2 regions of the Cellulomonas sp. NPDC089187 genome follow, and region 2 is predicted to be linked to the other one. Evidence: riboswitches for the same ligand, from Rfam matches in the RefSeq annotation. Region 2 holds a riboswitch; the other holds the start of a gene.

Region 1 (3,395 bases), 420 kb from region 2:
CCGGGTGCCGCCGGCCACGTATGCGGATGTCCCGGCGGTGACCCCGGCCTCCACCGCCCTGGCCAAGGAGCTGAAGAAGGCGGGCTTCCGATTCGTCGGACCGACCACCGCCTACGCGGCGATGCAGGCCTGCGGACTGGTCGACGACCACCTGGCGACCTGCCCGGTAGTGCTGGCCCGGACCTGAGCGCCGCCAGCCCGGCCGCGCTGGGTTGACGCACGGGCGACCTTCATCGGATCAACCGCCACTGGGTGCCGCGGCTCAGGGCGTACAGTCCCCGGCATGGACCCGATGAGCTTCCTCGGCTGCTCAGCGCGCCGCGGCCCCTCGGCGGTCTGAGGCCGCACCCTCGCCCCTGCGTCCATCGCGCAGGGCCTCCGGTGCTGCCCTCATAACCCGCCGACTCTCATCGTGAGGACATCCCCATGCGCTCCACCCCGCGCCACAGCGCGCTGATCGCCACCGGCTGCGTGCTGATCGGCTCCGCAGGCATCCAACTGTCGGCGGCCCTGGCCGAGGGACTCTTCGGGCGGCTCCCGATCCCCGCGGTCTCCGGCTTCCGGATGACCATCGCCGCCGCCGTCCTGCTCCTACTGACCCGCCCCCGGCTGCGCGGTCGTAGCCGGTCGGCTTGGTTCGGCATCGTGCTCTACGGCGTCGCCATGGCGGCGATGAACGTGCTGTCCTACCACGCGGTCCAGCGCATCCCGCTGGGCGTCGCAGTCACCCTGGAGTTCTGCGGACCGCTGGCCGTCGCGGCGGTGGGTGCCCGCGGTGCCCAACGTCTGCTCCCCGCGCTGACGCTGATCGGGGTCGCACTCGTCGCCGGGCCGCAGGGCGGTCTCGATCCGGTCGGGGTGCTTGCCGGGCTCGGGGCGGCCGCCGCCTTCGGCGGGTACACGGTGCTGGCCGGTCGGGTCGGGGACGACGACGCCGGACTGGGCGGACTGGCGCTATCCGTGACGGTGGGGGCGGTGGTGCTCGCGCCATTCTCGGTGCCCGCGGTACCGCTGGTGCAGTCCGGGGACCTACTGCCGTTGGCCGGCTCCGGGCTGCTCGGGGTGGCGCTGGCGTTCAGCCTGGACTTTCTGGCGGTGCGGCTGACCTCACCGCGGGTGGCCGGGACGCTGTTCGCGGTCGACCCGGTGATGGGCGCGTTGGTCGGTGCGGCGCTGCTCGGCGACCGGCTCACCGGGTGGATGGTGGGCGGGGTCGTGCTGGTGGTGCTGTCCGGGGCGGCGGTGATCTGGTTGTCCGGGCGGGCACCGGGTGAGCCCACCGAACGCCTTCCCGCCGACGAGCTCGGGGCCGTCCTGCGCTGAGGCACCACCGCCCTGACACGTCAAGGATGCTTGCCAGGCGTCTGAGGCCCGACCTACGTTGAGCCAACCCATCCAGAGCGACCGAGAGACCTGGCTCGTCGACGTCGCAGCAACCCCCCGCGCGAGCGGGTGCGGGTGCTTCCGCCAGGACCGATGGAGCGACGAATGAGCGTCAGCAGCACCCCCGGCGACTGTCCGGCACCTGCCGTCACCGACGGGCTCGGCGCGGTCGACCGACCCACGGTGTCCTTCGAGCTGTACCCGCCGCGCAATCCCCACGCCGCACCCAAGCTCTGGGCCACCGTGCAGGCGCTGGCCGAGGTGCGGCCGGACTTCGTGTCGGTGACCTACGGGGCCAGCGGATCGACCCGCACCACCACCCGCACCCTGGTCCGCCGACTACTGCGCGAGACCTCGCTGACCCCGATCGCGCACCTAACCTGCGTCGGCACCTCCACCCAGGAGTTGGCGGACACCGTGGGTGAGTTCCTGGACGAGGGGGTGCGAGCCTTCTTGGCGCTGCGCGGCGACCCGCCGGCGGACGGCTCCTGGCAGGCACACCCCGAGGGGCTGCCCACCGCGAGCGCCCTGGTCGGTCTGCTGCGCCGGATCGAGGCCGAGCGGTGTGCGTCCAGCCCCGCGCAGGCGGTCCGGGCCACAGTGCGACCGCTGTCGGTCGCGGTCGCCGCGTTCCCCCGGGGTAATGCCGGTGCGGGCAGCAGCCGGGAGCAGGACATCGCCGCACTGCTCGCCAAGCAGGCCGCCGGTGCAGACTTCGCCATCACTCAGCTGTTCTACGACGCACCGTCCTACCTGGAGCTGGTGGCGCTGGCCCGCGACGCCGGGGTGACCATCCCGATCGTGCCCGGCATCATCCCGATGACCGACCCGGCCCGGCTGCGCCGCGTCCAGCAGCTCACCGGCGTCGAGGTGCCCGAGCACGTGCTGGCCACCCTGGACGCCTTCGATCCGGAGACCGAGACCGCCGCCCGGCACCGCGCCGGCACCCGCCTGGGTGTCGACCTGGTCAATGCCGTGCTCGACGGCGGCGCCCCCGGCGTCCACCTCTACACCTTCAACAACGCCGGACCGGCCCTCGACCTGATCGACGGCGTCGGACTCGGCGGCTCCGGCGCACCCCGCACCCGGGTGGCCACCCTTCCTGTTCCCGTTCCCACCAGCTGAGGCGAGAGATGACCCACACCCACCCGTTCCCCGCCGGCATCGTCCTGGGCTACCCGCGCATCGGGCCCCGGCGTGAGCTCAAGAAGGCCATCGAGTCCTTCTGGGCCGGCCGTTCCACTGCGGAGGAGGTCGAGGCAACCGCCGCCGACCTGCGCCGCCGCACCCGCACCCGCCTCGCCGAGCTGGGTCTGAGCACCACGCTGCCCGCCATCCCGAGCGCGTTCTCCTTCTACGACCAGGTGCTGGACGCCGCCGTCGTGCTCGGTGCGGTGCCGGAGCGGTTCGCCGATCTGCGTGACGCCGACGGCGGGCTGGACCTGGCCGGGTACTCCACTGTGGCGCGCGGCCGGGGGGATGACCTGCCGCTGGAGATGACCAAGTGGTTCGACTCCAACTACCACTACCTGGTGCCGGAGATCGGCGCGGACACGGTGTTCTCCTACTCCTCCGACCGTCCGGTGCGGGAGTTCGCCGAGGGCCTGGCCGAGGGGGTGCTGACCCGCCCGGTCATCGTCGGCCCGGTGACGTTCCTCGCGCTGGCCAAGAGCACCGACGGCACCGCCCCCATCGACCGCCTGGACGACGTGCTGGCCGTCTACGTCGAGCTGCTGACGGCGTTCCGCGCCGCGGGTGCCACCTGGGTGCAGCTGGATGAGCCCGCACTGGTCTCCGACTCCACCGGTGTCGATGCCGACCGGCTCCTGGCCGCCACCGAGCACGCGTACCAGGTGCTCGGCGAGGCGCAGGACCGTCCGGCCCTGTTGGTCGCCGCCCCGTACGGTGAGCTGCGCGGCGCGCTGGACGTGCTGGCGGCGTCCAGCGTTGACGGCATCGCCCTGGACCTGGTCCGCGGCACCCTGCCGATCGTCTCCGACGCCACTCGCACC
Region 2 (3,395 bases):
ACTGTTCTTTGCGATGGAACCACACCTCAACACCCACGGAATGGCCACCAACGCACCCACCCGCAGTTGGCACTGGAGCCGGTGGCTCTGCATCGCGGGCTTCTGGGCGATGTTCGCTGTGATAGCGCCCTTTATCGGTTTCATGATCTACGTGAGCGGGGCATCCCCGGAGACGGCCGGATTCATGCCCCTCCTACTCATTCCGGCCTTCCCCGTGGTCACGGCAGGTGCCGCACTGTGCGGATTCGGGCTTGCGCTGGGCCACCGTGCCGGGCGCGAGCAGGCAGTGGTCTACACGCTGGGATGGATCACCGTGTCGGTGTGGGCACTGCTCATCCTCGGGTTCCTGTCGTTCCTCTGACCCATCACTCCCCCACCACCGGCCCGCACCCCGCCGCAGCCGTCGCCGCCAGCGCGTCGATCCCGTCCACCCCGGACCGTGGGTCGTCGACCACCGTCCAGCAGCCGTCCCGCACGTCGTACTCCGCCCGCGGCCCGCGCTCGGTCCACACCCGCAGCGCCTCGATCAGCCGGTCCACCGCCTCGACTGGTGTCCCGACGCCGACCGAGGCACGCAACGCACCGCCGGTGACCCCGAGCCGAGCCAGCAGCGGGTGCGCGCAGAACCGACCGTCGCGCACGCCGATCCCCCACTCGGCGGACAGATACGCGGCAACCAGCCCGGGGTCATCGTCACCGACCGTGAAGGCAACAACCCCGATGGGATCGGTGGAGTCGGGCCACAGGCGCAGCACCCGGACACCCGGGATGGTGGACAGTCCGTCGAGCAGGCGGCGGCGCAGCGCCTCCTCGTGCTCGACCAGCGCCCCGTCGGGTAGCGCGGCGAGCTCCTGGCAGGCGGCGGCCAGAGCGACGGCACCGAGCACATTCGGCGACCCGGCCTCATGGCGTGCGGGTGCGGGCTGCCAGAGCGTGCGGTCGGTGCGGACGTCCCGCACCGCGCCACCACCGGCAAGGTACGGGGTCCCGGAGTCGAGCCAGTCACGCCGCCCGATCAGCGCACCCGCCCCGAAGGGCGCGTAGGTCTTGTGCCCGGAGAACGCCACGTAGTCGACACCGGTGTCCGCGAGCGAGAACCGCCGGTGCGGAACCAGCTGCGCGCCGTCAACCAGCACCCGGGCACCGGCCGCGTGCGCGAGGTCGACTACCCGGTCCAGCGGCAGGCTCTCGCCGGTGACGTTGGACGCGCCGGTGAGCGTGACCAGGGCGTACGGTCCGCGGGCGAGTTCGGCGCGCAGCAGATCGAGGGTGCCAGCCACGGTGTCGGCGCTCGTCAGGACGGTGGCGCGTCGACGGTCATCACCCACGGAGTGCACCCAGGGCAACAGGTTCGCGTGGTGTTCGCAGTCCAGGACCAGCACCCGTCCGGGCACGCAGCCGGCGAGCAGGTTGAGTGCGTCGGTGGTGTTGCGGACGATCACCGCCACGTCGTCCTCCCGTGCCCTGACAAAGTCCGCGATGGTGCGGCGTGAGGTCTCGTAGAGCGCTGTCGACACCTGCGAGAGATACCCGGCACCGCGGTGCACGGAGGCGTAGAGCGGCAGCACCTCGTTCACCCGGTCGGCCACGGCGGTGAGGGCGGGTGCGGAGGCGGCGTAGTCGAGGTTGGCATAGGGCACCGTGCGCCCGTCGACCAGCGGCACGGGGGTGTCACCGCCGACCACAGGCAGCAGGGCACCAGTGCGGGACAGGGTGGGTGCGGACATACGGACCTCCGGACAGTGGAGGGGCCCTGAGCCAGGGGATCCCCCGCGCTTGCCCGTCGTCGGTCGGCGACGGGCCAGGTCGTCACCCGGGGCACCCCGCCGCGGAGGGAGGGTTGCCGGCCAGCAAGCCGGGGCTACGCGCTGGCACTCGTGACCTGAGCCGAGGATGAACCGGCGATGTCGCGGTCGTCAACAGGCGCCCACACTGCGGTCGGTTCTGGCGTTCTGCCCGATCCGGTGACTAGGGTCGCGGCACACCATCCAGAGCGGCCGAGAGATCTGGCTCGATGACGCCGCAGCAACCCAGGCCACACCGGCCCAGGGTGCTACCGCCAGGACCGATGGAGGAGCGATGACCGAAGCACCCCTGCCCTACCGCCTGCTCACCGGGCCCGACGACCGGTCGTTCTGCGAGCGGGTCAGCGCCGCACTCGCCGACGGATACCAGCTGTACGGCAGCCCGGCGGCGACCTTCGACGGGGAGCAGGTGATCGTGGCCCAGGCCGTGGTGCTGCCCGCCGCCGAGACCCGGGTGCGTCCGCTGTGAGCGCGGGCTACGCGGGCGATCTGACCCGCAGGACCCGAGTGCGCGACTGGTCGACGTCCGCACCGACGGGGAGTGGCGCAGCATCGGGGTGCCGGATCTGCCGGACCGAGTGAGCTTTGTCGAGTGGGTGGACGGCGTGGGTCGACAGAACCCCGAGTTCGTCACGCAGGTCGAGGCAGCACAGGCCGGTGGGCCGGTGGTCTTCCTGTGCCGCTCCGGCGTGCGCTCAATCGCCGCCGCCAGCACCGCCACCGCCGCGGGCATCGGACCGTCGTACAACGTGCTGACCGGGTTCGAGGGAGATGTCGGCCCGGACGGCGCGCGCGGCCACTGGGGATGGCGTGCGGACGGCCTGCCCTGGCGGACCTGGTGACCGCGCCCGGCCCTGGTGACTGGCAGGACGGACTCCTCCCCCGCGACGACCTACGACCGGACACCCTGGCGGTGCGCGGCGGCACGGTCCGCACCGGGTTCCAGGAGACGTCCGAGGCGCTGTTCCTGACCCAGGGCTATGTCTACGACCGCGCCGCCGACGCCGAGGCGGCCTTCGCCGGGGAGTCCGACCGGTTCCTGTACTCCCGCTATGGCAACCCGACGGTCAGCACCTTCGAGGAGCGCCTGCGACTGCTGGAGGGCGCGGAGGCCTGCTACGCCACCGCCTCCGGGATGAGTGCGGTGTTCACCGCCCTCGCCGCGCTGGTCAGCTCAGGTTCACGGGTGGTGGCCGCCCGGGCGCTGTTCGGATCGTCGGTGGTGATCTTCGACGAGATCCTGGCCCGCTGGGGTGTGCGCACCGACTACGTCGACGGGCACGTGCCCGAGCAGTGGGCGCAGGCGCTGAGCACCCCGGCCGATGTGGTGTTCTTCGAGACGCCGTCGAACCCGATGCAGGACCTGGTGGACATCGCCTGGGTGAGCGAGCTGGCGCATTCCGCCGGCGCAGTGGTGGTGGTCGACAACGTCTTCGCCACCCCGGTGCTGTCCCGGCCGTTGCTGTTCGGGGCGGATGTGGTCGTGTACTCGGCGACCAAGCACATCGACGGGCAGGGCCGGGTGCTCGGCGGCGCGATCCTGGGCAACGACGACTTCATCCACGGACCGGTGCAGACCCTGATCCGCAA

Evidence for each region. A riboswitch is a leader RNA that binds a small molecule or an ion and turns the genes downstream of it on or off. The one in region 2 is predicted to bind S-adenosylmethionine.
Region 1: another riboswitch for S-adenosylmethionine. It lies ahead of AB0N78_RS13820 (methylenetetrahydrofolate reductase); the one in region 2 lies ahead of AB0N78_RS11915 (DUF1737 domain-containing protein).

What each region holds. Positions count from the first base shown of each region.
Region 1 covers NZ_JBFBHI010000004.1:564,507-567,901, reverse strand. Annotated here, with positions in the region: gene AB0N78_RS13830 (DNA-3-methyladenine glycosylase I) at 1-187, shown strand, start outside; gene AB0N78_RS13825 (EamA family transporter) at 427-1,323, shown strand; SAM riboswitch class I at 1,389-1,483, shown strand; gene AB0N78_RS13820 (methylenetetrahydrofolate reductase) at 1,489-2,508, shown strand; gene metE (5-methyltetrahydropteroyltriglutamate--homocysteine S-methyltransferase) at 2,517-3,395, shown strand, end outside.
Region 2 covers NZ_JBFBHI010000004.1:145,916-149,310, forward strand. Annotated here, with positions in the region: gene AB0N78_RS11905 (hypothetical protein) at 41-361, shown strand; gene AB0N78_RS11910 (aminotransferase class V-fold PLP-dependent enzyme) at 366-1,727, opposite strand; SAM riboswitch class IV at 1,768-1,883, opposite strand; SAM riboswitch class I at 1,982-2,075, shown strand; partial or broken gene AB0N78_RS11915 (DUF1737 domain-containing protein) at 2,080-2,250, shown strand; gene AB0N78_RS11920 (hypothetical protein) at 2,363-2,647, shown strand; gene AB0N78_RS11925 (O-succinylhomoserine sulfhydrylase) at 2,644-3,395, shown strand, end outside.